3 regions of the Klebsiella ornithinolytica genome follow, and region 1 is predicted to be linked to each of the others. Evidence: predicted binding sites of a transcription regulator. Region 1 holds the regulator's gene; each other region holds the start of a gene.
What was found. Region 1 encodes CRP, which controls carbon source genes, mostly activating them, when cyclic AMP is high. Its sites were predicted from a motif close to ATGTGANNNNNNTCACAT; they were not measured.
Positions count from the first base shown of each region.

Region 2: the regulator CRP is predicted to act here: its motif matches at 955-972, upstream of ydfZ (putative selenium delivery protein YdfZ).
Region 3: the regulator CRP is predicted to act here: its motif matches at 6,200-6,217, upstream of azuC (stress response protein AzuC).

Region 1 covers NZ_CP130153.1:434,941-446,019, reverse strand. The annotation lists gene kefG (glutathione-regulated potassium-efflux system ancillary protein KefG) at 1-202, opposite strand, end outside; gene Q1L34_RS01995 (ABC transporter ATP-binding protein) at 376-2,280, shown strand; gene Q1L34_RS01990 (nuclear transport factor 2 family protein) at 2,393-2,845, shown strand; gene Q1L34_RS01985 (hydrolase) at 3,118-4,077, shown strand; gene Q1L34_RS01980 (YheU family protein) at 4,074-4,292, shown strand; gene Q1L34_RS01975 (phosphoribulokinase) at 4,328-5,194, shown strand; gene Q1L34_RS01970 (OsmC family protein) at 5,275-5,679, opposite strand; gene crp (cAMP-activated global transcriptional regulator CRP) at 5,986-6,618, shown strand; gene Q1L34_RS01960 (YccS/YhfK family putative transporter) at 6,671-8,749, shown strand; gene argD (bifunctional acetylornithine/succinyldiaminopimelate transaminase) at 8,739-9,959, opposite strand; gene pabA (aminodeoxychorismate synthase component 2) at 10,049-10,612, opposite strand; gene Q1L34_RS01945 (putative adenosine monophosphate-protein transferase Fic) at 10,657-11,079, opposite strand, start outside.
Region 2 covers NZ_CP130153.1:2,623,438-2,631,535, reverse strand. The annotation lists gene ydfZ (putative selenium delivery protein YdfZ) at 1,083-1,286, shown strand; gene Q1L34_RS12495 (hypothetical protein) at 1,442-1,702, opposite strand; gene Q1L34_RS12490 (LysR family transcriptional regulator) at 1,914-2,831, opposite strand; gene Q1L34_RS12485 (MFS transporter) at 3,043-4,236, shown strand; gene Q1L34_RS12480 (alpha/beta hydrolase) at 4,250-5,278, shown strand; gene Q1L34_RS12475 (cyclophilin-like fold protein) at 5,327-5,776, shown strand; gene Q1L34_RS12470 (arylamine N-acetyltransferase family protein) at 5,778-6,554, opposite strand; gene Q1L34_RS12465 (aminotransferase-like domain-containing protein) at 6,593-8,089, shown strand.
Region 3 covers NZ_CP130153.1:1,902,403-1,913,481, reverse strand. The annotation lists gene araG (L-arabinose ABC transporter ATP-binding protein AraG) at 1-1,240, opposite strand, end outside; gene Q1L34_RS08915 (arabinose ABC transporter substrate-binding protein) at 1,303-2,283, opposite strand; gene Q1L34_RS08910 (non-heme ferritin-like protein) at 3,178-3,681, shown strand; gene Q1L34_RS08905 (MFS transporter) at 4,124-5,686, shown strand; gene Q1L34_RS08900 (DUF2766 family protein) at 5,735-5,986, opposite strand; gene azuC (stress response protein AzuC) at 6,066-6,149, opposite strand; gene Q1L34_RS08890 (MFS transporter) at 6,360-7,781, shown strand; gene Q1L34_RS08885 (RpiB/LacA/LacB family sugar-phosphate isomerase) at 7,834-8,472, opposite strand; gene ftnA (non-heme ferritin) at 8,907-9,404, shown strand; gene Q1L34_RS08875 (YecH family metal-binding protein) at 9,441-9,680, opposite strand; gene tyrP (tyrosine transporter TyrP) at 9,875-11,079, shown strand, end outside.

The DNA of each region.
Region 1 (11,079 bases):
GGAAAACAATCACCTCATGCTGGCGCAACAGCTCCTGCTCGTGGGTAATATCGATAAAAAAATCTGGGTAGTGTGCATAGAGATCGTGCACGGTGACATTTGGCAACTGTAAAGCCGGTTCAAGTAAAACCCGGTTGGCCACGGAATCCTGGGATTCTGGGTGGGCATACAGCAGCAAAACCTTCGCTGTCTGAGACATCATTCCCCTCCCGAACGTCTTCTGGTGGCCTGCACAACGGCTGCGTCCCGACGCAACCAGAATGACTTTGTGTATCGTCTTCGTTTTGGGCTACCATTGCGGCCCGGTGGAGCAATTTGCTACCACATTACATTATCATAATGACAAACTAACATAGTCAGAACATACGGCGCCTTATGATTGTTTTCTCCTCGTTACAAATTCGTCGCGGCGTACGGGTCCTCCTGGACAACGCCACCGCCACCATCAATCCTGGCCAGAAGGTCGGCCTGGTGGGCAAAAACGGCTGCGGCAAATCCACGCTGCTGTCGCTTTTGAAAAACGAGATTAGCGCCGACGGCGGCAGTATGACCTTTCCGGGTAACTGGCAGCTGGCGTGGGTTAATCAGGAAACCCCTGCGCTGCCGCAGCCAGCCATTGATTATGTTATTGATGGCGATCGCGAATATCGCCAGCTCGAAGCCGATTTAAAACTGGCCAACGAGCGCAATGACGGCCACGCCATCGCGACGGTGCACGGCAAACTGGATGCCATCGATGCCTGGACCATCCGTTCGCGCGCCGCCAGTCTGCTGCACGGGCTGGGATTCAGTAATGAACAGCTTGAAAGCCCGGTCAGCGACTTTTCCGGCGGTTGGCGTATGCGCCTGAACCTCGCGCAGGCGCTGATTTGTCGTTCCGATCTGCTGCTGCTCGATGAACCGACTAACCACCTCGATCTCGATGCGGTCATCTGGCTGGAAAAATGGCTGAAAGGCTACACCGGCACGCTGATTCTGATTTCTCACGATCGTGACTTCCTGGATCCGATCGTCGATAAAATTATTCATATCGAACAGCAAACGATGTTCGAATACACCGGCAACTACAGCTCGTTTGAAGTGCAGCGCGCAACCCGCCTGTCACAGCAGCAGTCGATGTATGAAAGCCAGCAGCTGCGCGTCGCCCATCTGCAAAGCTATATCGACCGCTTTCGCGCCAAGGCCACCAAGGCCAAGCAGGCCCAGAGCCGCATTAAAATGCTGGAACGCATGGAGCTTATCGCACCGGCTCACGTCGATAACCCGTTCCACTTTAGTTTCCGCGCGCCGGAAAGCCTGCCAAACCCGCTGCTGAAAATGGAAAAAGTCAGCGCCGGCTACGGCGAACGGGTGATTCTGGACTCTATCAAACTAAACCTGGTGCCCGGTTCACGCATTGGCCTGTTAGGGCGAAACGGCGCCGGCAAGTCGACGCTGATCAAGCTGCTGGCCGGCGAACTCCAGCCGCTGCATGGCGAGATTGGCCTCGCTAAAGGTATTAAGCTCGGCTACTTCGCTCAGCATCAGCTGGAGTTTCTGCGCGCTGACGAATCCCCGTTACAGCATCTGGCACGCCTGGCACCTCAGGAGACAGAGCAGAAACTGCGCGACTATCTCGGCGGATTTGGTTTCCAGAGCGATAAGGTCAACGAAGAGACGCAGCGTTTCTCCGGTGGTGAAAAAGCCCGCCTGGTGCTGGCGTTGATCGTCTGGCAGCGACCTAACCTTCTGCTGCTCGATGAACCGACGAACCACCTCGATCTCGATATGCGTCAGGCCCTGACCGAAGCGCTGATTGATTTCGAAGGCGCGTTGGTGGTGGTCTCGCACGATCGCCACCTGATCCGTTCCACCACCGACGATCTCTATCTGGTGCATGACGGCAAAGTCGAGCAGTTCGATGGCGACCTGGAAGATTATCAGCAGTGGCTCAGCGACTCGCAGAAACAGGAGAGCTCGTCGTCTGACGTTGCGAAAGAGAGCGGTAACAGCGCACAGGCCCGCAAAGACCAGAAACGTCGGGAAGCGGAATTACGGACGCTCACTCAGCCGCTGCGTAAAGAGATTAGCCGCCTCGAAAAAGAGATGGATAAGCTCAACGCGCAGCTCGCCCAGGCGGAAGAGAAGCTCGGCGACAGCGGGCTGTATGATGCCTCCCGCAAAGCAGAGCTGACCAGCTGTCTGCAGCAACAGGCCAGTGCCAAATCCGGTCTCGAAGAGTGTGAAATGGCCTGGCTGGATGCACAAGAGCAGCTGGAACAGATGCTACAGGAAGGTTAAAACGGGTTATGATAGGGCAGGGAGTATAAACGCAGTGGCGCTGAGTTATGGGAACGCGCCGTTATATGCCCCTGCTATAAACCGCAACACTCATCTGCGAAGAGGCATTGCCATGGTAAAAAAAACGCTTATCTCCCTCTCACTGCTTTGTGCCCTGACCCACTCCGCTTTTGCCGCCTACAGCGCGAGCGAATTGAAAAACAAAGAAAACGTCATCGCTTTTTATAATAAAGCGTTGAACGATAAAGACTTTGATGCCGCAAAAACCTACCTCGGAAACGAGTATATCCAGCATAATCCTGGTGCGAAGGATGGGCCCGAAGGCTTTCGTCAATTCATCGCCTTTCTGAAAGAGAAATTCCCCGACTCTCACAGCGAGATTAAACGCGTGATTGTCGACGGCGACTATGTCGTTCTGCACGTTGCGTCCACCGGCCGCGAGCCGGGCGTCACCCGGGCGATTATCGATATTTTCCGCCTCGATGCGCAGAACAAGATCGTTGAGCACTGGGATGTTATTCAGACGGTTCCGGAAAAAACCGCCAGCGGCAACAGCATGTTTTAAGCCAGCCCCACAGCCATTCGCTCCTGGCGGTGGCTGTTTCCCCTTCCAGCCTTCCCGGGCAGCGGGCCATCTTTATCCCGCAAGAGCAGTCCTCATCCGGCTTCAATTTCGTGTAACCTATAGCACAGGCCGCAAGACCACATATTGGATAACCTGCGCACTTCATGCGCGGTATACTGTTTTATAAGATGATTAACTGCTCTGGTGCTATGGTTGAAATCACCCCCACAGAAATGACGCCCCCCGAAAACGACTCGCGTGAGTTTCACCCTATGCGCGGCGTGGGCAATCGTCATCTGCAGACCATGCTGCCGCGCCTGATTCGCCGTAAGCTGGGATTCACGCCGCACTGGCAGCGACTTGAGCTCCCGGACGGTGATTTTGTCGATCTGGCGTGGAGCGAAGACCCCGCCGGGGCGCAACACAAACCGCGACTGGTGGTGTTCCACGGGCTGGAGGGTAGCCTGCACAGCCCCTATGCTCATGGCCTTATCCATGCAGCCATGCAGCGCGGCTGGCTGGGCGTGGTGATGCATTTCCGCGGCTGTAGCGGCGAACCCAACCGCAATAACCGCATCTATCATTCGGGTGAAACCGAAGATGGCCGCTGGTTCCTGCACTGGCTACAACGCGAATGGGGTGCGGTGCCGACCGCTGCCGTCGGCTATTCGCTGGGCGGGAATATGCTGGGCTGCCTGCTGGCCGAAGAAGGTGATAATGTCCCGCTTGATGCCGCGGTTATTGTCTCAGCCCCGTTCATGCTCGAAGCCTGCAGCTATCATATGGACAAGGGCTTTTCCCGGGTCTATCAGCGTTATCTGCTCAATCTGTTAAAGGCCAACGCCGCGCGTAAGCTGAAAGCCTATCCCGGCTCGCTACCGGTTGATCTCCGCCAGCTCAAAGGTATGCGCCGCATCCGCGAGTTTGACGATATGATCACCGCCAGGATTCACGGATTCGCCGATGCGCTGGACTACTATCGCCAGTGCAGCGCCATGCCGCGCCTCAGCGACATTACGAAACCGACGCTGATCATTCATGCGAAGGACGATCCTTTTATGGACCACCACTCCATTCCGCCGCAAGAGCAGCTCCCGGTAAACGTCGAGTATCAGCTGACCGAAAATGGCGGACACGTCGGATTCGTCGGCGGCACGCTGCGCAAACCGGAAATGTGGCTGGAAAAGCGTATCCCGGACTGGTTAACCCGTTGGTTGGGAGCACAAAAATGATTATTCCCTGGCACGATCTGGATCCCGAAACGCTGGATAACCTGATCGAAAGCTTTGTGTTGCGTGAGGGCACCGATTATGGTGAACATGAACGCTCGCTGGCGGATAAAGTCGCCGACGTCAAACAGCAATTGAAAAGCGGAGAAGCCGTGCTGGTGTGGTCAGAACTGCACGAGACGGTCAACATCATGCCCCGCAAGCAGTTTCACGGCTAAGGCGGCGCCACACATCGTTTAATCTGGGAGTTGTTATGTCTGCCAAACATCCGGTGATTGCCGTCACGGGCTCCAGCGGCGCGGGAACCACGACCACCAGCCTCGCCTTTCGTAAAATTTTCGCCCAGCTAAATCTGCGTGCCGCGGAGGTAGAAGGCGACAGCTTCCATCGCTATACCCGCCCGGAAATGGACATGGCGATCCGCAAAGCGCGCGATCAGGGGAAACACATCAGCTACTTCGGCCCGGAAGCCAACGACTTCGGCCTGCTGGAAAACACCTTCCTTGAGTACGGGCGTAACGGTAGCGGCCAGTCGCGCAAGTATTTGCATACCTATGATGAGGCGGTGCCGTGGAATCAGGTACCGGGCACATTCACACCGTGGCAACCGCTACCGGAACCGACCGATGTCCTGTTTTATGAAGGGCTGCACGGCGGGGTTGTCACGCCGCAGTATAACGTCGCGCAGAATGTCGACCTGCTGGTTGGCGTGGTGCCTATCGTCAACCTGGAATGGATTCAGAAGCTCATCCGCGATACCAGTGAACGAGGTCACTCCCGTGAAGCGGTGATGGATTCCGTGGTCCGTTCAATGGAAGACTATATCAACTTCATCACACCGCAGTTTTCGCGCACCCATATCAACTTCCAGCGCGTCCCCACTGTCGACACCTCCAACCCGTTTGCGGCGAAGGGCATTCCGTCATTGGATGAAAGCTTTGTGGTGATCCACTTCCGCAACCTACCGGATATCGATTTTCCCTGGCTGCTGGCGATGCTACAGGGCTCGTTTATCTCGCATATCAATACGCTGGTGGTGCCTGGCGGGAAAATGGGGCTGGCGATGGAGCTCATCATGACGCCGCTGGTGGAACGCTTGATGGAAGGTAAAGCAATTTAAATTCGCGGCCGGCGCTACGCTTGCGCCGGCCTGCAAGACGGTGTCAACCCGGTAAGCATCGCGCCACCGGGTATCTGGCATTACGCCTCTACCACCTCAAACGAGTGGGTGATGTTCACCGCTTTTTGCAGCATCAGCGCCACCGAGCAGTATTTCTCCGCCGACAGATCCACCGCACGGGAGACGGCCGCATCTTTCAGCTCCTTGCCGGTGACAATAAAATGCATGTTGATATGGGTAAACAGACGCGGCGCCTCTTCCCGACGTTCAGACGTCAGCTTGACTTCACAGTTAGTCACGTTGTGACGACCTTTCTGCAAAATAGACACGACATCGATCGCGCTGCATCCGCCCGCCGCCATCAGCACCATCTCCATTGGGCTTGGCGCTTTATCTCCGGAGTTGCCGTCCATCAGAATCTGGTGACCTGAAGCCGACTCTCCGATGAAGGTTAACCCTTCAACCCATTTCACACGAGCTTGCATAAAATTTAACTCCAAGGTTGCAATTTTCCTGACAGATTACGCGTACATAACAATTCTCGCAACGGAAGGCGACCTGCATCATGCTGAAGCGAGACACCAGGAGACATGCGGCAAAAGCTATGCTAAAACAGTCGGGATGCTACAGTATTACATTGATGTACTGCATGTATGCAGAGGAGTTCACATTACAGGCTGAAGAAAAATCACCAGCCCGTTTCCCAGGCATAGGGAAACAATACGATTGCATGCCCGGATGCCGTGTAGTGTCGGCACCCGGAGATAGCTTATAACAGAGGATAACCGCGCATGGTGCTTGGCAAACCGCAAACAGACCCTACCCTCGAATGGTTCTTGTCTCATTGCCACATTCATAAGTACCCATCTAAAAGCACGCTGATCCACCAGGGTGAAAAAGCAGAAACGTTGTACTACATCGTCAAAGGCTCTGTGGCTGTGCTCATCAAGGATGAAGAAGGTAAAGAGATGATCCTCTCTTACCTCAACCAGGGCGATTTCATCGGTGAATTAGGCTTGTTTGAAGAAGGCCAGGAGCGTAGCGCCTGGGTACGTGCGAAAACCGCATGTGAAGTGGCCGAAATCTCCTACAAAAAATTCCGTCAGCTCATTCAGGTTAACCCGGATATCCTGATGCGCTTGTCGTCGCAGATGGCTCGCCGTCTGCAGGTGACCTCAGAAAAAGTGGGTAACCTTGCCTTCCTCGACGTCACCGGGCGCATCGCTCAGACGCTGTTGAACCTGGCAAAACAGCCGGATGCGATGACCCACCCTGATGGTATGCAAATTAAAATTACCCGTCAGGAAATTGGTCAGATCGTTGGCTGTTCCCGCGAAACCGTTGGCCGTATCCTGAAGATGCTGGAAGATCAGAACCTGATCTCCGCACACGGTAAAACTATCGTCGTATACGGTACGCGTTAAGTCGATAAAACGGCGTATTGCTTGCGCAATACGCCGTTTTTGTTTTCCCTCTATGTGGCGCAGGCTGATTTATCACCCGGAAGTCAACTATGCACTGCGGCAAACGCTGGTGTTGTGTTTGCCTGTCGCAATCGGCCTCCTCCTCGGTCATTTACAGCAAGGTCTGCTGTTCTCGCTGGTGCCCGCCTGCTGTAACGTCGCCGGTCTGGATACGCCGCACAAACGTTTTTTTAAACGCTTGATTATTGGCGGTTCGCTGTTCGCCGGCTGCAGTCTGGTCGTCCAGCTTCTGCTTCAGCAGGCGATCCCGCTACCTTTGATTCTCAGCGGCCTGGCGCTGCTGCTCGGCGTGACGGCGGAGATCAGCTCTCTGCACGCCAGGCTTCTGCCCGCTTCGTTGATTGCCGCGATCTTTACCCTGAGCCTTGCCGGAAACATGCCCGTCTGGGAGCCACTGCTGATCTACGCCCTCGGGACGCTGTGGTACGGTCTGTTTAACTGGTTCTGGTTTTGGCTATGGCGCGAGCAGCCGCTGCGCGAATCGCTGAGCCTGCTCTATCGCGAGCTGGCTAACTACTGCGAAGCCAAATACAGCCTGCTGACCCAGCATATCGATCCCACCACTTCACTGCCGCCGCTGCTCACGCGCCAGCAGAAGGTGGTGGACCTGATCACCCAATGCTACCAGCAGATGCATATGCTGGCGGCGAACCAGCGCAATGACCACAAGCGCCTGCTGCGGGCGTTTCAGATGGCGCTGGATTTGCAGGAACATATCTCCGTCAGCCTGCACCAACCCGAAGAAGTACAAAAACTGGTAGAACGCAGCCATGCCGAGGCGGTGATCCGCTGGAACGCGCAAACCGTTGCCGCTCGCCTGCGGGTGCTGGCCGATGACATCCTGTACCACCGCTATCCGCGGCGCTTTAACATGGATAAGCAGATCGGCGCGCTGGAGAAAATTGCCTGGCAGCATCCGGACAACCCGGTAGGGCAGTTCTGCGCCTGGCACTTCAGCCGAATAGCCCGGGTGCTGCGTACCCAGCGCCCGCTGTACGCTCGCAACCTGATGGCGGATAAAGAGCGCCGTCTGCCGCTGCTGCCCGCGCTAAAAAACTATCTCTCGTTAAAATCACCGGCGTTACGTAACGCTGCGCGTATCTGCGTGATGTTAACGGCCGCGAGCCTGATGGGAAGTGCCCTGAACCTTCCCAAGCCTTACTGGATCCTGATGACGGTGCTTTTTGTAACCCAAAACGGCTACGGCGCGACGCGGGTACGTATCGTCCATCGGGCGGCAGGTACGCTTGCCGGTCTGGCCATCGCCGGACTGGCGTTGCACTTCCATGTCCCGGAGGGTTATACGCTCTCCGCGATGCTGCTCGTCACGCTGCTGAGCTACCTGATTATCCGCAAGCATTATGGCTGGGCGATGGTTGGCTTTACCGTGACGGCGGTGTATACCCTGCAGCTTCTGACGCTCAACGGCGAGCAGTATATTGTCGCCAGGCTTATCGATACGCTTATCGGCTGCCTTATCGCCTTTGGCGGCATGGTCTGGCTATGGCCGCAATGGCAAAGCGGGCTACTGCGTAAGAACGCTCACGACGCGCTGGAAGCCGATCAGGAAGCGATCAGGCTGATTCTTAGCGACGATCATCAGGCTCCGGCGCTGGCCTATCGCCGGATGCGCGTCAATCAGGCGCATAACTCGCTGTATAACTCGCTGAATCAGGCCATGCAGGAACCCGGTTTTAACACACACTATCTTGACGACATGAAACTGTGGGTCACCCACAGCCAGTTTATTGTTGAGCATATCAACGCGATGACCACCCTGGCCCGCGAGCATACGATGCTGACGCCGGAGCTGGCCCGACGCTATCTGGAATCTTGTGAGATTGCGCTCCAGCGTTGCCAGCAGCGGCTGGATTCCGATGGTCCCGGCAGCGCTGGCGATGTCAATATTATGGAGTCGCAGGATGTGGAGGTGAGCCGGGGGCCGTTAAGTACGATGGAGCAACATCTGCAGCGGATCCTCGACCATCTGAACACCATGCACACCATCTCCTCGGTGGCATGGCGTCAGCGCCCGCATCACGGCATCTGGCTACGCGCGATTAAGCGTTAAGAACCTGCTTTACCGCCTGGGCAAAGCGGGCCATGCCTTCGGCAATATCCTGCTCGTCGATGACCAGCGAAGGGACAAAGCGCATCACATCCGGCCCGGCATTCAGCACCATCACGCCGGCATCTGCCGCGGCATAGAGAAAATCACGAGCCCGGCCCTTATACTGCGGCTTAAGCTCCGCGCCAATCAACAGCCCCATACCGCGGATGTCGCTGAACAGGTCAAACTGCGCGTCAATTTGCTGGAGATGCTGCACAAACAGCTCGCGCTTCGCCTTCACGCCCTCCAGCACCTCCGGGGTATTAATCAGGTCAAATGCCGCCCCGGCCACGGCGCAGGCCAGCGGGTTACCGCCGTAGGTCGAACCGTGGGAACCGGCGTGGAATGCGCTGGCAATATCGTTGGTGGTCAGTACGGCGCTGATCGGGAAGCCACCGCCCAGCGCTTTGGCGCTGGTAAGAATGTCCGGCGTCACGCCATAGTGCATATATGCAAACAGCGAACCGGTACGCCCCATGCCGCACTGAACTTCATCAAATACCAGCAGCGCCTGATGCTCATCGCAGAGTTCGCGCAGTCCTTTCAGGAACGCCGGCGTCGCCGCCATCACGCCGCCTTCTCCTTGAATCGGCTCCACAACCACCGCGCAGGTATGATCGTCCATAACGGCCTTAACCGCATGCAGATCGTTAAACGGCACGTGGATAATGTCCGCCGGTTTCGGGCCGAAGCCATCAGAATATTTTGGCTGCCCGCCCACCGATACCGTGAACAGCGAACGGCCGTGGAAAGCATTATGGAAGGCGATGATTTTGGTCTTATACGGGCTGTGACGGGTAATGGTGTAGTGGCGCGCCAGCTTGAACGCCGTTTCGTTCGCTTCGGTGCCAGAGTTCATGAACACCACGCGTTCGGCGAAGGTGGCCTCCACCAGCTTACGACCCAGACGCAGCGCCGGCTCGTTGGTAAAGACATTGCTGGTATGCCACAAGGTTTCGCCCTGCTCATGCAGCGCCGCGACCAGAGCCGGATGACAATGACCTAACGCCGTCACCGCAATCCCGCCCGCGAAATCAACGTACTCTTTGCCCTGCTGATCCCATACGCGGCTACCTTTACCTTTGACCGGGATGAATTCTGCCGGTGCATAAATCGGCAGAATAACTTCATCGAATGTGGCGCGGGTAATTACCGGTTGCTCAGTTGCCATGTCATGCCATCCTTCTTCGTTATGCGGTCATTATTGTGATAATCTAATCACAAAATATGCATAAAAAATCAGTCAATGGCAACTACAAATCATCGATTGAGGAAGTTTGCCAGCAGTTGATGTCCCTGCTCGCTGAGAATACTTTCCGGGTGGAACTGTACCCCTTCGAGATCCCACTCCCGATGGCGAATCGCCATAATCTCTCCGCTTTCACTGCGGGCCGTCACCTCAAAGCATTCAGGAAGCGTCGCGGGATCAATCAGCAGAGAGTGGTAGCGAGTAACGGTCAGCGGATTATTCAGCCCCTGAAAGACCCCCTGCCCGTTATGATAGATGGGAGAAGTTTTGCCGTGCATCACTTTCGCCGCTCGCACGATAGTGGCCCCAAAGACCTGGGCGATGGCCTGATGGCCAAGACAAACGCCCAGCAGCGGAACCTGACCGGCATAACGAGCAATCACCGCCAGCGAAATGCCTGACTCATTTGGCGTACAGGGCCCGGGAGAGATCACGATTTTCTCCGGCATCAACGCCGCGATCTCCTCAAGCGCCAGCTCATCATTGCGCCTGACCAGCACTTCCGCCCCCAGTTCACAGAAGTACTGGTACAAGTTCCAGGTGAAAGAATCATAGTTGTCGATAAGCAGGATCATAGCGGCTCCGGAAAGAATAAAACCGGGCTATTCTACTCAGATTCTCACGCTTCGCTTACCACTTTGCGAAAGATCCGCTCAAGGGGTTCGGGATCGCCCATCGCCCCCAGCTGGTTAGCCTGGCTCCAGCTATCGGGGTCGATATCCCGCCAGTCGAGCACAAACCCGGCGTGAAGAGCCAACTGTTCAAAGAAAATTCGCTGAACCAGGCCGCTACCGACGCGAAACGGGTGCAGGACGTTGATTTCCCCGTAGTACCAACTCAGACGCGTGACGAACGTCGCGCGGCTGATTCCGCTGAGGTAGCCCTCTTCCTCCAGCGCCCGCATCAGCGCATTGCCCTCTTTCTCAATCCACGCAAAATGGCAGAAAGGAGTATCCCCCTGATAGATATCGACTTCTCTGAATTGCCCCGCCCAGTCGAAGATATCCTGATAGAGCTGATGATGAATGAAACAGAGGTAGGG
Region 2 (8,098 bases), 2.2 Mb from region 1:
CTGCGGAGTCATGTCTCTTTCCGGATGCATCCTTCCGCCGGGAGGCCACGGAGGCGGACCCGGCGGTGGTCCTGGTGGTGGACACTTTCACGGGCCAGATCTTCGCTAAGGTGGTAAGGCCATTTTGTTACAGCTGTTAATCAAGCCACCCGCAGATTAATGCCGATCGTTTAAGGTCGGCTGCCCCCGGCATTGCGCTGCCCTCCCGTGGCCGCCACGCTGCGATATCCTTGCTGAAGGTTTTTCAGCGGCGGAATGGTCAGCATGGAATAACGGGACATGCCGCAGGGGGCTGGCGCGGCTGAAAATCGCTGAGCCGGGGCCGCCAGCATGGACAAAAACGCCCGGAGCGTTTTTGAACGACGTTGACGTCGGCCCCGAAGGGGTGAGTCCCAGGGATGGGACGAATAACCTGGCGGAGGCAAGCCTTACAGGGAGGTTACCTCTTGCCGTCCCCGAACAGCCAGACGGCGGAGATGAAGGTATCGCGTCGCGACGATTTTTCTTGCCGCAATGCCGGGTTCCCAGGGCCGGGCGAAACCGGCCCTGGGCCGTTAACCTGTCGCGCAGGAAAAAGCAGCGTGCGGAACCTCACGTGAACGGAATATTCCACAGAACACGCGAGCCAGCGTACGAAGACCCCTTTCGCGCCAACCACCGTTTACCGGCATCGCCCTGGCCTGCAATAACCCTGCGGTATCAAGTCTGACTTCTCCCGGGAAGAAGGGCTAAAAGCGAAAATAATTTCTGGCAGAAGGTCCATGGGTTTATCCGGGAAATTACCCAGGGCGGTATCGATTATTAGTTCAACAGAATATTCGCGTTTATCGCTATCAACAGATAAAAAGCGACACGCTGATATTATGTTTTTTTATAAAAAAGTAAGTGTTATGCGTTCTTTAACTATTAAAATACCGCTCACCCGGAGAAGAGTCGCCTCTTAACGGCTAAAAAGTGTGACATTGATCAAACTCAAAACATGGCAGGCGCAAAGGCGTATTTATATTACGTCCGTTGCCAGGGCCCGGCCTTGTACGCAATACGGTTTTTTTTGATGCACAGAGAAAAAAGGAGAAATACCCATGGTCACTTACGATCGTAACCGCAATCCTATTACCAACGGAAGCCAGGTGATGATTAATGGGACAGGTAAAACGGGTAAAATTGTTGCTATCCACGCCAGTGGACTCACCCCCGCCCAATTACGTCGCAGCAAAACCGTTGAAGTTGAAGGGAATGAAGGTAAGTTCGAACCCGTTGAACTGATCCGTCTTGGCCTACACTAAAGACGGCAATGCCGCTGCGGCACCGGCGACTAAATATCTGGCAAGCTACTGCATAGCCGATATTCAGCAAACCGTACCGGAACGGCATTCTTATTCCCTGCCTTACGCGCCGAATATCACCTTCTGTCTGGCACAGATTCAGCAACCCGGCCTCATCATGGCTCACATTTCCAGATGGTATTTTGTACCCCGCTGCCCTTCGGCAAATTCGGGTTCATATTTGCGCTATGGACATATACTGCTTTTGATTTGCCATACTGCTGACAGGCTTTAACGGCCGTAGAATGCAAACTATCGAGACCGTACCACGCATCAGCCTGAATGCTGACCTTTTCACCATCGTTATATTGGACTGCTGCGCACCCTGATAACGTTCCTGCGAGCACAATACTCAATACTGCTGTCATACTTTTCATTAAGTTCCCCCACAATAAATGCCGGGGATTATAGTTTAAGCAACCACCCGCGTCTGGCATATTTCAGGCAAACATCGTTTACCAGAGATATCTAAATAGATCGGAGAAACAGACCGAAAGAGCGTCACTCTACAGCCGCCCAGGCATCCCCCTGTAGCATGACGGCTTCAGGTATTCATACCAGAAGCCGTCCGGGCATGAGGAAACAGAATTACCGGTTCTTGTCTACGGGCTGGCGCCGACGGTAAACACGCAGAGCATCGATCACCCGCGAAAATGCGGGAGAAACTTGCTTCCGGCTGGGGTAATACAGATAGTAGCCAGGGAAAGGCTGGCACCAGGTTTCCAGCACCCGAATCAGCCGACCTTCTTCAATATGTGCGCCAAACTCTTGCTCAGGTAAAAAAGCGATGCCTAATCCGGCCAGTGCGGCGGTGACAATATGCTCTGAAGTGTTGAACGTCACCTGCCCGTTCACCCGAACGTTCAAATCACCACCTTCCTGATCAAAATCCCAGACGTACAGCCCCCCGGATTTGACCATTCTCTGGTTTATACAGCAGTGTTGCGTCAGTTCATGCGGAGTTTGCGGAATCGGGTAGCGTGAAAAATACTCCGGCGAAGCCACGGCCGCCATGCGTAATTCCGGGCCAATCGGTATCGCAATCATATCTTTATCAATGGTGTCGCCCAGACGCACTCCAGCATCAAAGCGGTCGGCAACAATATCGCGGAAACCGTGATTAGCATCGAACTCAATATGAATATCCGGGTATTCACGCAGAAGCGGCGTCAGTTTGGGTAATAAGGTGGTACGTAACACATCCGGCCCGCAGGTAATTCGTACCGTACCGGCAGGTTTGTCACGCAGTTCCGTGAGCATATCCAGTTCAGCTTCAATTTCATCAAAACGATTGCCGATGGCCTGCAGCAGCCGCTCTCCGGCTGCGGTGGGCGACACGCTGCGGGTGGTTCGGGTAAGGAGACGAATTTGCATGCGCTCTTCCAGGGCTGAAATCGCCTGACTGAGAGCGGGTTGCGTCACACCAAGATGCGCCGCCGCTCGGGTAAAACTCCCTTCACGGGCAACAGTGACAAAATAAAGAAGGTCATTCAGGTTGCGTTTCATTCGGCTGACACTCCCGATTAATAACTCAGGCTTATAAGCCTATTAAGTATTCATTAGCTAGTCAGGCTACACCAGTCATGTAAAACTTTCAGCAATTGATAAGCGTCAACAGCATGTTTATGCGTGCGTTTTTTTGTCGTTATTCCCGTGAATAGCGTCCGGCCCCGGCTTGCCTGAATTCAGCCGGGTCGATATTCAGAGGTAGCCGTTTATGTCCACACTCAGTCATGAAAATTCACATCACCAGGAGCGCGCATACTGGAGCGGTGTGCTGGCGATGACGCTCTGCGTCTTTGTGCTTATCGCCTCAGAATTTATGCCTGTTAGCCTGCTGACGCCCATCGCGGCCGACCTCAGGGTGAGTGAAGGGCTGGCTGGACAGGGGATCGCCATTTCCGGGGCGCTGGCGGTGTTGACCAGCCTGTCTCTTTCGACTCTTGCCGGGAATCTGAATCGTAAATATCTGCTGCTGGGCATGACGGCATTAATGGCTTTATCGGCAACTATGGTCGCCCTGTCCCCCAGCTACCTGATTTATATGACGGGTCGCGCCCTGATTGGCATTGCGATCGGTGGCTTCTGGTCGATGTCTGCCGCCACTGCGCTGCGTCTGGTGCCACGGCGCCGGGTCCCTCACGCATTAGCTATTTTCAATGGCGGTAATGCCCTGGCAACCGTTATCGCGGCACCGCTCGGCAGTTATCTCGGCGCCGTAATGGGCTGGCGCGGAGCGTTCCTCTGCCTTGTTCCGGTAGCGATCGCCGCCTTCATCTGGCAGTGCTTCAGCCTCCCCGCGATGGCCCCCGACAACAACAGGCAGCCCGGGCGTTCTGCTTTTCATCTGCTCTCCCGTCCCGTTGTTGCCGTTGGCCTGCTAGCCTGCGGGCTGTTCTTTATGGGGCAGTTCTCGTTATTCACCTACGTACGGCCGTTTCTTGAAACCGTCACCCGGGTGGATATCAGCGCCTTATCGCTCATTTTGCTGACCATCGGGATAGCGGGTTTTATTGGCACGCTGGTGATCAGTCATTTTTTAAAGCGGGGCCTTTATTCAACGCTTGCAGCCATCTCTTCACTCATGGCTGTCGTCGCCGTGACGCTCATACTCACGGGCCAACACCTCTGGTTTGTCGTGCCGCTACTGGGGTTCTGGGGACTGATGGCGACAGCTGCACCAACCGGATGGTGGGCCTGGGTCGCGCGTACGCTGCCTGATGATGCCGAAGCCGGCGGCGGCCTGATGGTCGCGGCGATCCAGCTTTCTATCGCCCTGGGTTCCACGCTTGGCGGCCTGGCGTTTGATCACACCGGCTGGCAGAGCACTTTTGCGCTGAGTAGCGGGCTGCTGATTGTCGCTGCGGGGTTAACCATTCTGACATCACGTAAAACACACCACTCACAATAGAGGATAAAACTCCATGAAAAATATGACGCTGGCGCTGGGGCTGTTAATCAGCTCGTTTGCCGCCTCTGCGGCGGATATGTCAAAAGGCGCCGACAACTTTTATAAAAGCGATAAGGTTATCCAGCAAAAGGTGACGTTTAAAAACCAGTACCAGATGAGCGTTGTAGGCAATTTATTTATTCCGAAAACGCTGGATCAGAATGTCAAAAATCCGGCAATTATTGTCGGACATCCGATGGGGGCGGTAAAAGAGCAAAGCTCGAATCTGTATGCGCAAAAACTGGCGGATCGGGGCTTTGTGACGCTGGCAATCGATCTCTCCTTTTGGGGTGAAAGTGAAGGTAAACCGGGTCATCTGATTTCGCCGGAAATATATTCTGATGACTTCAGCGCGGCAGTTGATTACCTCAGTAGCCAGCCGTACGTTGATCCTGAGAATATCGGCGTGCTGGGGATTTGTGGCAGCGGCAGCTTTGTTATCAGCGCGGCCAAAATTGACCCCAGGATGAAAGCGATTGCCACTGTCAGCATGTATGACATGGGCTCGGCTTTCCGCAATGGCCTGAATCATTCCCAGACGCCAGAGCAACGTCAGTCCTTCATCCAGTCGGCCATCGAACAGCGACAGGCCGAATTTAACGGTGCAGAGAAGGCATATATTCCGGGGACCGTAAACAAGCTGGATGACGCCACACCGGCCATACAGCGTGAGTTTTTTGATTTCTATCGTACAGCGCGAGGCGGCTATACCCCGCAGGGCGAGAAAGAGGCGCTGACCACCAAACCGCTGTTAAGCAGCATTGGCAAATTTATGAATTTCTATCCATTCAACGATATTGAAACCATTGCCCCGCGCCCAATGCTGTTTATTACCGGCGCCAATGCGCATTCAAAAGAGTTTAGCGAGGATGCCTATGCGCGCGCAGCTCAACCGAAAGAGCTCTATATCGTTGCTGGTGCAGGCCATGTCGATCTGTACGACCGAACGGATCTGATCCCTTTTGCGAAGCTGACGTCATTCTTTAAAACCAATCTGAAATAGTGCTACCCGCCGCTCCCATAAAGGGAGCGGAAAATTTACAGGAGAGCCATGTTGAATAAACCGTTAGCGCTGTTATTTGTCCTGGTTAATCATTGTGTGTTTCCCGTTTATGCCGGGGGTGCTGTTCCGTCAGGTAAGGAGAAGCCGATGATTGTGAAATTGACCCTCCATCAACAGAGTTACGACGTTGAGCTTGCTGATAATCCGACAGCGAAGGCGTTTATCAAACAGCTGCCGTTAACGCTGACGATGCAGGAGCTTAACGGCAATGAGAAATTCGCTGACTTACCCCATCCTTTACCCCCCAATCCCATCCGCCCTGAAACCCTCTATCAGGGGGATCTCATGTTATACGGTGGTCATACTGTTGTTCTTTTTTACGAGACCTTTCGCACATCCTACAGCTATACGCCGATCGGCAAGGTCGTTGCGGCGAATAAGCTGCAAGATGCCGTTGGGCGCGGTAACATTAAAGTCAGCTTCTCGATGATGAAATAGCTTAAACCTGAACGGTCTGCACAAGCGCGAAACGGTTTTCCAGCGCATGCGCAATTTCGTCTTCTGTCAGCCACTGCTTTTCTACCCTGTCTGCAGTAATGGTCTTAAGCATATTGCCCAGCAGAATATAGCGCCCCTCGGGTCGATGCTGGATGACAAGCAGCTTTTGTACAAAGACCGCATCGGGGTGCGTGGAGTTAAGGTAATTAGCCGGAACAAAATCAATCCATTCCTGAGGCGACAGGTCAAAACCGTATTGATCGCACCAGTCTCCGTCAACCATGGCCTGAAGCAGATAGTCTCCACTCGCATCGCGACTCAGCCGGAACGTATCAAAATCCTGAATGATGTCCGTATCCAGTTCATCTAAGGCCAGCGGCGCGCGGATACCGTAGCTACCAAACCCAAGGTCGCACAGCCATTGACGGCCATCAACTTCGGCAATGACCGCCATATGGGTTTTAGGCCGGCGCGCGGGATAGAACATTGGCCGCGCCGCGACAAAACGGTAGGTTATACCCAGCGTCTCCAGCGCCATCGTAAACAGTCCGTTGAGTTCATAGCAGTAGCCGCCCCGGCTCTGTTGTAATAATTTGTTGGCAATATCATCAGGCTCCATCGAAACGATTTTACCTGCCTGTACGTCCAGATTCTCAAAGGGGAGCGCAAAGAGCTGGTGGCGCATGAGCGCCTGTAGCGTGGCGGTATCGGCAGCCGCAGGCCCGCTATAGCCTATGCGCCGGAAGTAGAGGGAAAGATCAAAATTGTCGCTGTGCATGGGACTTCCTTGGCTGGTTTGTGTTGCCCACACTATAGATGGCGCCTCGTATCGCCTGTATAGTCAGATTTATCAAAAATCAGACTATACAGATTACGATGTCCGACCCGTCCCCGCCGACTCCCCACTATCGCCGAATAGCCGAATTGCTGCGGCTGACGCTGACTTCAGGCGCTTTGCGCACAGGAGATCGGATTATTTCCGCGCGTAAACTGGCCGAGCGCGAGCAGGTCAGCCTTCCCACGGCGCTGGAGGCCCTACGTTATCTTGAGGCGGAGGGGCTGATTATCGCGCGACCACGCTCAGGTTACTTTGTCCACCAGATCATCTCCGCCGGGGAGAGGCCGGGCACCGCCTCTTTACCCGTCCCCGTGCCGGTAACCATGTCCGCAATAGCCCGCTCATTGTTCGGGAGCGCCGAGGCGCGCCTGGTCCCGCTTGGCGCCGCGCTACCGGATCCCGCCTGGCTTCCCGTAGATACTCTGCAAAGGGCATTGCAGACTGCAGGTCGTCGGCTTGATGCGCGCGGGCAGAGCTACAGCCTGCCCCCGGGGAGAGCAGACCTGCGCAGAAAGATTGCCGCGCGCGCGGCACAGTGGGGAGCACTTTTTGGCGCGGATGACCTTATCATTACCGCAGGGGCAACCCAGGCGCTACGCCTGGCTCTCCGCGCCGTGTGCCAACCGGGTGATGCCGTGGCAATTGAGCAGCCTGCCTACTTCGGCACGCTCCTGCTGTTGGAGGATCTGGGCCTGAAGGCATTACAGATCCCCACTGACCCTGTTGAAGGTTTACTGTTGGCGCCGCTTGAAGAAGCCCTTCAGCGCCACCGTCCTGCGGCCGTTCTTGCCTCACCCACGGTGCAGAATCCGTTAGGTGCCAGCATGCCCGTCGCGCGCAAGCGGGATCTGGTGGCCCTGCTTGCCGGCATGGGCATCCCTTTAATTGAGGACGATGTGTATGGCGATCTGGCCGGGGATGCGCAGCGTCCGCCTGCGTGTAAAGCCTTCGACAGGTGCGGAAATGTTATTTATTGCAGCTCACTGTCTAAGACCCTGGCGCCGGGCTGGAGAATCGGCTGGATTGCAGCCGGACGCTATCACTCAACGGTATTGCAGGCCCGAATGGCCGGAGAGTGGGCCGGCGCGCCGCTGATTGAAGCCGCGGCGAGCGAGCTCCTGGCAAGTGGTGATTATGACAGGCATCTGCGGCAGCTGAAGCTCCGCATTGCGCAAGGGATGCAGGCTATCATCGCACAGGTTGAAACAAGCTTCCCACCGGGCACGCGGGTAGCCGCTCCAGAAGCCGGTTTTCTGATTTGGGTAAAGCTTCCGTCAAAGATAGATGCGCTGGAGGTACATCGTCGCGCACTCGCCCTTGGCATTGGCGTCAGTCCGGGACCGTTGTTTTCCCCGGGGGCGGCAGAACTGCAAAACTTCCTGCGCTTGAACGGTGCCAATGAACCCACCCGCCATCTTTTGAAGGCTGTGGAACAACTCGGTCGCTTGTGCCACGACCTGGCCTCGGGACATTGACAGCGGATA
Region 3 (11,079 bases), 1.5 Mb from region 1:
GCCAGCGTCCCAGAATCGCCTTCTGCTGGTTGCCGCCGGAGAGATTCATAATCAGCTGTTCGGGGCCCGGGGTTTTGATATTAAGCGACTTAATATGCCGATCGGCGTTGTGCGCTTCCCAGCCGTTGTTAATGATGCAGCCCGCGTGAATATGCCGGCGACGCGCGCTGATATTGATATTGTCGCGTACGGAATGGACCGGAATAATGCCCTCCGCTTTGCGGTCTTCCGGGCACAGCATCATTCCGGCCTCGATAGCCTGTGCCGGTTTGCGAATATCGATCGCCTGCCCGTCGATATACACCTGACCGCCGGTGATACGGGTTCCGCCAAACAACCCTTTCATCAGCTCGCTGCGCCCGGCCCCGACCAGCCCAAACAGGCCGACGATTTCCCCGCTGCGCACCGACAGATCTACCGGCCTGCGGACGCCGGGCGCTTTGACCTGCTCCAGGCGCAGACGCTCTTTGCCATACTCACGCGGTTTCCAGCCGTAAACATCGCCCAGCTCGCGCCCGACCATCGCCTGCACCAGCGCGTCATGACTCACGGTCTGCATATCATCGAAGGTGCGTACGTAGCGGCCATCTTTAAACACGGTGATCGCATCGCTGAGCGCAAAAATCTCCTCCATGCGGTGCGAAACATAAATAATCACGCGCCCTTCCTCACGCAATTCGCGGATGACGCGAAACAGATGGTCGATCTCGCGCGCCGAAAGAGAGCTGGTCGGTTCATCAAATGCGATAACCTTTGCGTTACGGGTGAGCGCCTTGGCAATCTCAACCATCTGCCACTGGCCGATGGAGAGGTATTTCAACGGCGTTTCCGGGTCGATATCCAGCCCCAGATGTTCCAGCTGCAGCCGCGCTTCGTAGTTGAGCAGCGAGCGGTTCACTAAGCCGTACTTATGCGGGATTTGGCCGAGGTAGATATTCTCCGCGACGGTCATTTCCGGAATCAGGTGCAGCTCCTGATAAATGATTGCCACTCCGGCGTTCAGCGCTTCGGTAGTGTTGCTGAATACGCGCGGTTGGCCGTCTATCTGCAGGTCGCCGGCGGTAGGAATATAGTTGCCGCTGAGAATTTTCAGCAGCGTCGATTTTCCGGCTCCATTTTCCCCCATCAGGGCGTGGATCTGTCCGCTATAGCAGTCAAAGCTAATATCGGAGAGCGCCTTAACGCCGGGAAAGGTCATGGTAATGCCGCGAAATGAGAGATAAGGGGTAGACTGTTGCATAACAACTCCGCTCTTCTATGCTCAGCCTCCCGCAGGCTGCGGGAGGCAGGGTCAACCAGGCCTTACAGCCCTTTTTTCGCCAGCTCTTCTTTGAAGTTGTCGCGCGTGATCAGCACCACATCGGTGACCGCAGTGAATTTCGGCGGTTCTGCGTCTTTTGTGACCCAGTTGTAGAGCATCTCGCTGGTTTTATATCCGTGGATATCCGGGCTAGGCAGCAGAGAACCGTAGAAACCGGTCGCCTGCGCTTTGGAGAGTTCGTTAACCGCATCCACACCATTAATGCCAATGCCAATCACATCCCCGGCTTTAAAGCCCTGACCTTCGGTGGCGCGCACGCCGCCCAGTACAGTGTTGTCATTCATCCCCACGATCAGCCAGTGCTTCACCTGAGGATGCTGTACCAGCATCGAGTTACCGGCGTCGAAGGCGCCCGGGATATCGTTGGATTTAGTCGGCACGCGGTAGATCTGTTGGTCAGGGAAACCGGCCGCTTTCAGCGCGTCGATGGAACCCGTGGTACGACGACGGGCGGTATCGAGTTCATCAGCGGTAATCGCCATCACGCCGGTATCCTTCACATCCCAGCCGCGTTTTTGCATCTCTTTGTACAGCTCCTGCCCCTGACGGGCGCCAATTTCACTGGCGGCCATCATCACCAACGGTACGCTCTCCATCGGTTTACCTTTCGCATTCACGAACTGGTCATCGACGGTGATGACTTTCATATCGTATCCGCGCGCTTTAGCGACAATCGCCGCCCCGAGTTTCGGGTCAGGTGTACAAATAACGAAGCCCTTTGCCCCGCTGGCCGCCAGGCTGTCGATGGCATTCAGGGTTTTCTCACCATCCGGGACCGCAATTTTAATTACCTCAAAGCCCAAATCTTTGCCGGCCTTATCGGCAAATTTCCACTCGGTTTGAAACCAGGGTTCTTCCGGTTGTTTGACCAGAAATCCGAGTTTAAGCGTTTCAGCCATAGCTGATTGTGACATAACCGCAGCGAGACCGATCGCCGCCAGCGCTTTAGTAAATTTGTGCATGGTAAACTCCAGCTTTATTTCGCTTTTCTGTAGGGAAGTATCGGACTTAATTTTTTTATCGGACGTAAAACAAGGCATTAGAAAAATTGCACACCGAACTGCCGTTGTTCATTAAGTAATAACTGGAAATCAATTCTCCATACGAGAGCATTATCACATCGCGGAATTACAGTAATTGCGTGCATAGATTTAGCGAAAAATGACATAAAAAAAGAGCTAATTGTCAGACAATTAGCCCTGCACATAGCAATATTATCCATATCATCAGCAGACTTATCCTTGTCGCTACCGCCGCCTGCTCTCAGGAGATGTCCCGAAAGTGCTGTGCCCCCTTTTTCAGCCGTTTCCCTTACCGATACGACTTCTCACAAGATGAAATATCGCACAGGAGAATTTTATTACCGTTAATAACAGAATACACCTCATCACCCCGCTTATCTAGTCCTGTAAAAATGACGTCACTCAATCATTTCTCGTGATTTCTTTTTTACCGAATGGTTGATGCGACATGACCGAATTATGACCTCAGGATTAAATTCATATTTAATTAATATGTCGTAGGCATCATCCATATCATAAAAAAAGCCATAAAAATAAATTCAATAAAATCATCAAGATATGGATATTAAAATCAAGTAAAAGACAAAAACAACACGCTTTATAAGGATGTTGTAACGAAACGTAAACAGATGCACTTGAGAGTTTTCTTAGTCTATTATTGAGGGTATTCTATATATATCGGCAGGCGCTAATTAATTACCGATACACATAGGGAAAGTGCAAATTCATTATTTTGCCCACAATGTTACGCGTAAAGAGTCTCGCATTTTATCGTTCACCGGCGAAGATTCCCGACGCGTGAATGATACCTCCAGCTTAATAAGGATATTTTTTATGGTCGTTTCAGGAATGGCTCAAAAACTCAATAATCAGATGAACCTTGAGTTTCATGCCTCAAATTTATATCTGCATCTCAGCGAATGGTGCGAACAGCACCGTCTGAACGGCACCGCCATCTTTTTGCGCTCCCGGGCACAATCCCACGTGACGCAGATGATGCGCGTATTCGATTTCATGAAGACCGGCGGAAACTGGCCGATCGTCAAAAATGAAGGCAGCTACAGCTATAACTGTCACTCCCTCGAAGATCTGTTTACCACCACCCTGGCCGATTATGAACAGCGTAGCAGCATGCTGTCCGGATTGACCGAAGAGGCTAAAGCGCAACGCGACGACACCACCTGGCGCTTCCTGACGCTGTTGGAGAAAGAGCAGCAGCAGGACGGCGTGCTGTTGCAAAGCGTGCTTGAAGAGGTTCGTAACGCGGATAAAGCCGGCCTGGGTATGCTTCAGACCGATCGCCGCCTGCTCAGTCTGGTGACACGCCGCCAGGATTAAGGCCATCGCGCCGGCATCACATCAACCGTTCTCTCAGCGAGTATGGATCCCGAGAGAACGGCTTTCGCATCGCAGCATAGCGCTCGCCCTGGCCGGCGCAACCGCGCAGCGTTGGCACTAAAACCCGCCGGACGATGCCCTGCAGACCGCCGTATGGCCACCGTTCCGCTGCGCGAATAAACGACACCGGATCATCAATCCCTCCGCTTCACGCCTCCGTCCATCGCGGATAACGTTCCAGCGATCGCTGTTTCTGACACATCATTTCCGCCGTTCAGGCGCCGTTCTTATTCCTGAAAAGCATTAAAAACTTTTAAGCCGATCGCATTCCTGCTCTGGGAAATGGCGCAGCGGGTGATTAGTGACGGCGATCACTTTTCGCCATCGACTTTAAGAATATAAAAACAGCGTTTCAAAAATTTAAAACATGAGGTTTATATTAATGGCAGGATACGCGGCTTCAACCTCACAAGGGTTGCAGGGAAGACCGATTTTGTTACGCCATCAGCTAGCCTACGGCGGCGGTAATTTACTGGGGAGCGGCGCGCTGGCAATCAGCGGCGCCTGGCTACTTTATTTCTACACCACGTTCTGCGGACTGACGCTGATTGAGGCGTCGTTCATTTTCTCCGTCGCCAGCATCATCGATGCGATCAGCAATCCGTTAATGGGCTACCTGACCGATAACTTCGGTAAAACGCGGCTCGGCAAACGCTTCGGACGCCGACGTTTCTTTTTATTGATCGGTATCCCGCTGATGATGTTTTACCCGCTGCTGTGGGTTGAGGGGCTGGGTTTCTGGTACTACCTCTGCACCTACGTCGTCTTTGAGATTATTTATACCTCAGTCATGGTGCCTTATGAAACCTTAGCCACCGAAATGACCGACGACTTCTCATTACGCTCTAAACTGACCGGCTATAAAGCCATTTTCGGCAAGCTTGCCAACTTCCTGGCGGCGTTCATCCCAGGTCAGTTTATCCTGTTGTACGGCAAAGACTCCGCCACACCGTTCTTCCTGACCGGGCTGACCTACGGGGTTATTCTGATTATCGCCATCTCCTGCCTGTGGTTTTGCAGCTGGGAGCGCCCGCGTGAAGAAGAAGTTCGCGTGAATGAGAAAAAAGGCCTGCTCACGACCCTGCTGATGCTGGCGAAGGATATGCGTTCAACCTTCTATCTACGCGTGTTCCGCAAACATCTTGGGATGTATCTCTGCGGTTTCGGCGCAGAATGGCTGTTTGCCTCGATCTTTACCTACTTCGTTATCTTTGTCCTGCAGCACGATCCGGCGATGGTCGCCGGGCTGAACAGCCTGAACTCGATTCTGCAGCTGCTCTCTACGGCGTTGTTTATCGGCCTGTGTGTGAAAAAGGGATTCAGCAAGCCCTATATTCTGGCGCTGAGCATCGTGATTTTCTCCGTATTGCTGTACACCTCGCTGTGGTTTTTCCATCTGCCCGCTCATCTGGCAACCATCCTGATGTTTGGGATCACGGTGCTGTTTGGCCTGGGTACCGGCGGCGTGTACTACATTCCATGGACCGTTTACACCTTCCTCGCCGATGTTGATGAGATCTATACCGGCCGCCGCCGCGAAGGGATCTACGCGGGCGCCATGACCTTCTCCGGAAAAATCCTGCGTTCGATTATTGTCTTCACGATGGGAGCTATTCTCAGCTTTTACGGGTTCCAGTCTAAAGCGCATACGCAACCAGAAAGCGCCGTGACCGCCATTGCGGTGGTGTTCTGTAGCGGCGTGATCCTGCTGGCGCTGGCGGCCATTGTCTTCAGCAAGCAGATGAAACTGGATCGCAAAGCGCACCTGGTCGTATTGCAGGAAGTGGCGCGGATTAAAGCAGGGGGTAAGGTTAGCGATATCCCGTCCGATGTGCGTATTATCGTGGAGGATTTAGTCGGCCATCGTTATGAAGAGTGCTGGGGCAACAGTAAGCTATTTAAAGATGAACAGCCGGCGTCGGCAAGGGCCGCTATCTCTCATTAACGTCTGGTTTTCGCCCCGCCATCGACAGCGATAGCGGGGCGAAACAACTTAGTGTGCTTCACCCTGCGGCGTAAACTTAAGCTCAATCAGCGCAATCGCTTTTTGGACCGCGCGCAGCGTCACCGGATCGGCCGAAGCCGGATGGCTGGCAAAATCGATGGCTTTCAGCTGCGTGGTCATTTTTTCGCGGACTTCAACAGGGGCGATGACATCAATGACGTCGAGAATCTGTTTGATAACCAACTGGCAGGCGACAACGTCAGAAACCAGTTCGTCTTGTTCGGTGAGATGTTGAGACATTTATTACTCCTTTTTCGAGGAGCGTAATAGTAACCTAAATCCCGAGAGATAAAAAAACCTGCCGCAGCAGGTTTTTTTATCAGAACATACCGGCAGGCGGTACATCTTTGAATGTTTTGCAGTACTGCTCGAACATGCTCTTCAGAATTTTGCGCAGTTTCATGAAGCGACTCCGGTTTTGTTATGCAGGTGTTACCATTGATGGGGTCTATAATATGACTTGCATCACATAAATCAATAGAAACATGCGCTAAATCACAATTTATTTACAAGAATAATTTATAAATTAAACAAAAGTGAGGGAAATCGCAGAGTTAAGAGCCTGCACGTTTTTCCCGCGATAGGCACCTCACCAGGCGATGGCAAACACACAATGAGTACAGATATCTCTTCACGAGAAGGCCGCGCCTTCTCTGCTCCTGCGCTGCTGGTCGCCGGCGCATTTTTCATGGAGTTTCTTGACGGGACGGTAATCGCTACCGCGCTGCCGGACATGGCAAAAGATTTTGGCGTTGCGGCGGTTGACCTCAATATCGGCATCAGCGCCTACCTGATTACGTTGGCGGTATTGATCCCGGCCAGCGGCTGGATTGCCGATCGCTTCGGCGCGCGTAAGATCTTCACGCTGGCGTTGGCCATTTTTACGCTTGCCTCCGTTTTTTGCGGCTTTGCCGGCAACGTGGACACCTTTGTCGCCATGCGAATCCTTCAGGGTATTGGTGGCGCGCTGATGGTGCCCGTCGGCCGCCTGGCGGTACTGCGTACCACGCCAAAAGATCAGCTCATCAAAGCCATTGCCACACTGACATGGCCGGCGCTGGTTGCGCCGATCATCGGTCCACCGCTGGGTGGCTTTATTACCCGCTATGCCAGCTGGCACTGGATTTTCTTTATTAATGTTCCTCTGGGATTGATCGCCATCGCGCTGTCGCTGCGAATTATTCCCGATATCCGCGAAGCGCAGCGACGTCCCTTTGACCTTCCCGGCTTCTTTGCGACATCGGTTGCTATGGTGAGCCTGGTGAGCGCCATGGAGTTGCTTGGCGATAGCCGACCACAAGGCTGGACAACCCTGGTCCTGCTGGGGATCGGTACGGGATGCATGCTGTTCGCTCTGCGCCATTTCCGCCGGGCAGAGTGGCCGATGGTACGTCTCGATGCGCTACAGGTGCCCACCTTTCGGGTTACGATGTACGGAGGATCGCTTTTCCGTGCTTCCATCAGCGCCGTCCCCTTTCTGTTACCGCTGCTGTTTCAGGTTGGCTTTGGTATGGATCCGTTCCATTCCGGGCTGCTGGTGCTGGCGGTGTTTGTCGGCAACTTCACCATTAAACCCGCCACCACCCCGCTCATCCGTTGGCTCGGCTTCCGTCGGCTGCTATTGATAAACGGGACGCTAAACGTCATCTCGCTGCTCGCCTGTGCTTTTTTAACGCCGCAGACCCCGGTCTGGCTTATTTGTATGATCCTGTATCTCGGCGGCGTATTCCGCTCGATTCAGTTTACCGGTGTGAGCACGCTTGCTTTTGCCGATGTTCCGCCTGCGCAGATGAGCTACGCCAATACGTTGTTCAGTACCGCGTCACAGCTGGCCGTGGGTCTGGGGATCACCCTCGGCGCGATCGGCATTCGCATGGGTGAAAAAGCCAGTGAGTGGTTAAGTCTGACGACCCTACCGGGGATCAGCTTCCGGCTCTCCTTTGTCTTTATTGCCTTAATTTGTCTGGTGGGAATGGTAGATAGTCTGCGATTGAGCAAAGATGCCGGTAGCAGCGTCTCGCAGAGCAAAAAATAGCAGCAAAAAGGCCAGCGGAGGCTGGCCTTATTCGAAAAAAACGAGAGCTTGCTTAGCCGACTATCTGGCGGACAAAAGCTTCGATCTCTTTATCCTGGCAGTTCTCGAAGAAGCACTGCTGGAAACGCGGGCCGGAGACAGCCGTTTTGACCAGTTCCGGATCGATAGCGCGCAGAGTATCCAGATAGTTATCTTTCACCACGGCAGCTTTCACCGTATTCAGGATCCCGGCGTTACGCACCTGCGGCTCTTTGCGCTCCGGTGGGTAACCTTCGCCATTGCGACCGGTGAAGGCTTTTTCAAAAATAAAGCGCACGTTCAGCTCGGCACCCCAGCCAAAACCTTTGGCAAACGGCAGGGACAGCGCATTACCGTTATTAATCTGCGCAAACAGGAAGGCATCAGCCGGATCAATACAGTAGCCGCACACTACGCCTGGGTGGATGTTCAGCGACATCAGCGCGCCCTGTCCGGTTCCGCAGCCGGTTACCACGAAATCAACCGCTTTCGAATTCAACAGAATGCTGGCCATGATGCCCAGATGAATATAGGTCAGATGATGGTCGTGCTCATCGCTCATCCCGACGTTGTATACCGGGAACCCTTTTTCATCGGCAACGGCGTTTAGCTCGTTGAGGATGATGGCGTTTTTGCTGGCCTGGCTGTTTTCCATCATCAGTGCAATTTTCATGCTTTACTCTCCTGAATGCTGTGCGGGCACTCCCGCGATAGTTCGTTAGCGTTATGATGGACTCTACTACTTAACAAACGCACTTTCAAATTTTATGAAAAGTTGTTTTATAAATTACGTAGCGCTTCACATTTTTCGCCTTCGCCCCCGCCCTCCCGGTACCAGCCGCCACAGGCAGAGACGCAGTCAGCTCCCTGGCAGTCCATCTTCCTGCCAACGCCAGACACCTTATTTCTGTTTTTTATTTTGATAATACGAACTGACTAAAATATTAAACCGAAACCATTCTCATTACTTATTAAATTGCCAATGCGTTTTATTCCCATTTTCATTTTTAATAAATAAGTTTTTTAATTTACTTTTTGCAAATAAATTAATAACAAATTATAGTAACCGCACAATTACGTTGACCCTTTATTTTCGGAGCACACGCGATGCTGAAAACAGAAATGATCGATAAACTGAATGAGCAGATGAATCTTGAACTTTATTCTTCTCTGCTTTATCAGCAAATGAGCGCATGGTGCAGCTACCACAGCTTTGAAGGCGCCGCCGCATTCCTCCGCCGTCATGCGCAGGAAGAGATGACCCATATGCAGCGCCTGTTTGATTATTTGACCGATACCGGCAGCCTGCCCTGCATCAACGCTATCTCCTCACCGTTTGCCGAGTACGCATCGCTGGATGAGCTGTTCCGCGTCACCTACGAACACGAACAGCTGATTACCCAGAAAATTAATGAGCTGGCCCACGCCGCCATGACTAATCAGGATTATCCGACGTTTAATTTCCTGCAGTGGTATGTGGCTGAACAGCACGAAGAAGAGAAATTATTTAAATCTGTTATTGATAAGCTGACCCTCGCCGGTAAAAGCGGCGAAGGCCTGTACTTTATTGATAAAGAGCTGGCGACGCTCGACACGCAGAATTAATTATCCCGGCGGCGAAGTTTCGGCTTCGCCGCTAAATTAATGCCGGCAGATCTTACTCTCACGCGTATTAAACCCCGCCTCTACGGCAACAAACTTCCCCTTTTTCTGTAGAAATGCCACCAGCTCCGCCGCGCTTAAATTTTCTGCCGAGCAGGTATGAAAACGTGCATCTGCGCCGAAGCGGGCGATGATTGCCGCCTCAAGAGTGGCCGTTGAGTAAGGTTCGCCCGAGGCGATCATCATCTGCAGCACTTCATGACCATGAATCGATTGCATAGCTCCTCCTGTAAAACGCCCAGCATAGCCCGGCGAACGGCTGGAAGCTTTGCGCCAGCGCAGCCTTCAGGCGGCCTTCGCGGAGTGTAAATATTTAATTACAACCACTGTAACCCTCATTTGACGAGAATGATAATTTCACATACTCTGCGCGACATATTTTATTGTTAATTCCTTCATGGATAGAGAGAAACGTGAAGAACCGCACTCTGGGTAGTATTTTAATCGTGGCCGGGACCACAATCGGCGCAGGGATGTTGGCAATGCCGCTGGCTTCCGCGGGCGTGGGTTTTGGCGTCACCTTCTGCTTACTGATCGCGCTGTGGGCGCTGATGTGCTACACCGCGTTATTACTGCTGGAGGTCTATCAGCACGTGCCCGCCGATATGGGGCTCGGTTCGCTGGCGGCACGTTATCTCGGACGTTACGGGCAGTGGGTGACCGGCTTCTGCATGTTATTCCTGATGTATGCGCTAACCGCAGCCTACATTAGCGGCGCGGGCGAACTGCTGGCCTCCAGCCTCAACCAGTGGCTGGGCTGGTCGCTTCCTCCTGCGGGCGGCGTGTTGCTGTTTACCGCCATTGGTGGCGCGGTAGTCTGCCTCGGCACATCGCTGGTTGATCTGTTTAACCGCTTCCTGTTTAGCGCCAAGATCATTTTTCTCGCCATTATGCTGGCGCTGCTGTTGCCGCATATCCATCGCATCAATCTGCTGACGCTCCCGCTCCAGCAGGGCCTGGCGCTATCGGCGATCCCGGTGATTTTTACCTCTTTCGGTTTTCACGGTAGCGTGCCGAGCATCGTCAGCTATCTTAACGGCGATATTCGTAAGCTGCGTCGGGTCTTTATCATCGGTAGCTTTATCCCGCTGGTCGCCTATATTTTCTGGCAGCTGGCGACGCTCGGCAGTATTGACTCCCCGGCGTTTACCGCGCTGCTGGCGCAAAATGCCGGCCTGAACGGACTGCTGGAAGCACTGCGCGAAGTCGTGGCGTCGCCGCACGTTGAACTGGCAGTGCATCTGTTCGCCGACCTCGCGCTGGCCACCTCGTTCCTTGGCGTGGCGCTTGGACTGTTTGATTATCTGGCCGATCTGTTCCAGCGTAAAAACAGCCCCGGCGGTCGTCTGCAAAGCGGTGCAATCACCTTCCTCCCGCCGCTGGCGTTTGCCCTGTTTTATCCGCGCGGCTTCGTGATGGCGCTGGGCTATGCCGGCGTCGCGCTGGCGGTGCTGGCGCTCATGCTGCCTTCGCTGCTGGTGATGAAGAGTCGGAAACAGCACCCTGACGCTCCCTGGCGGGTCGCCGGGGGAACACCGGCGCTGTGGCTGGTGCTGTTGTGTGGTATTGCGATTGTCGCTATTCAGTTTTGCATCGTCGCGGGTTTGCTCCCGGCGGT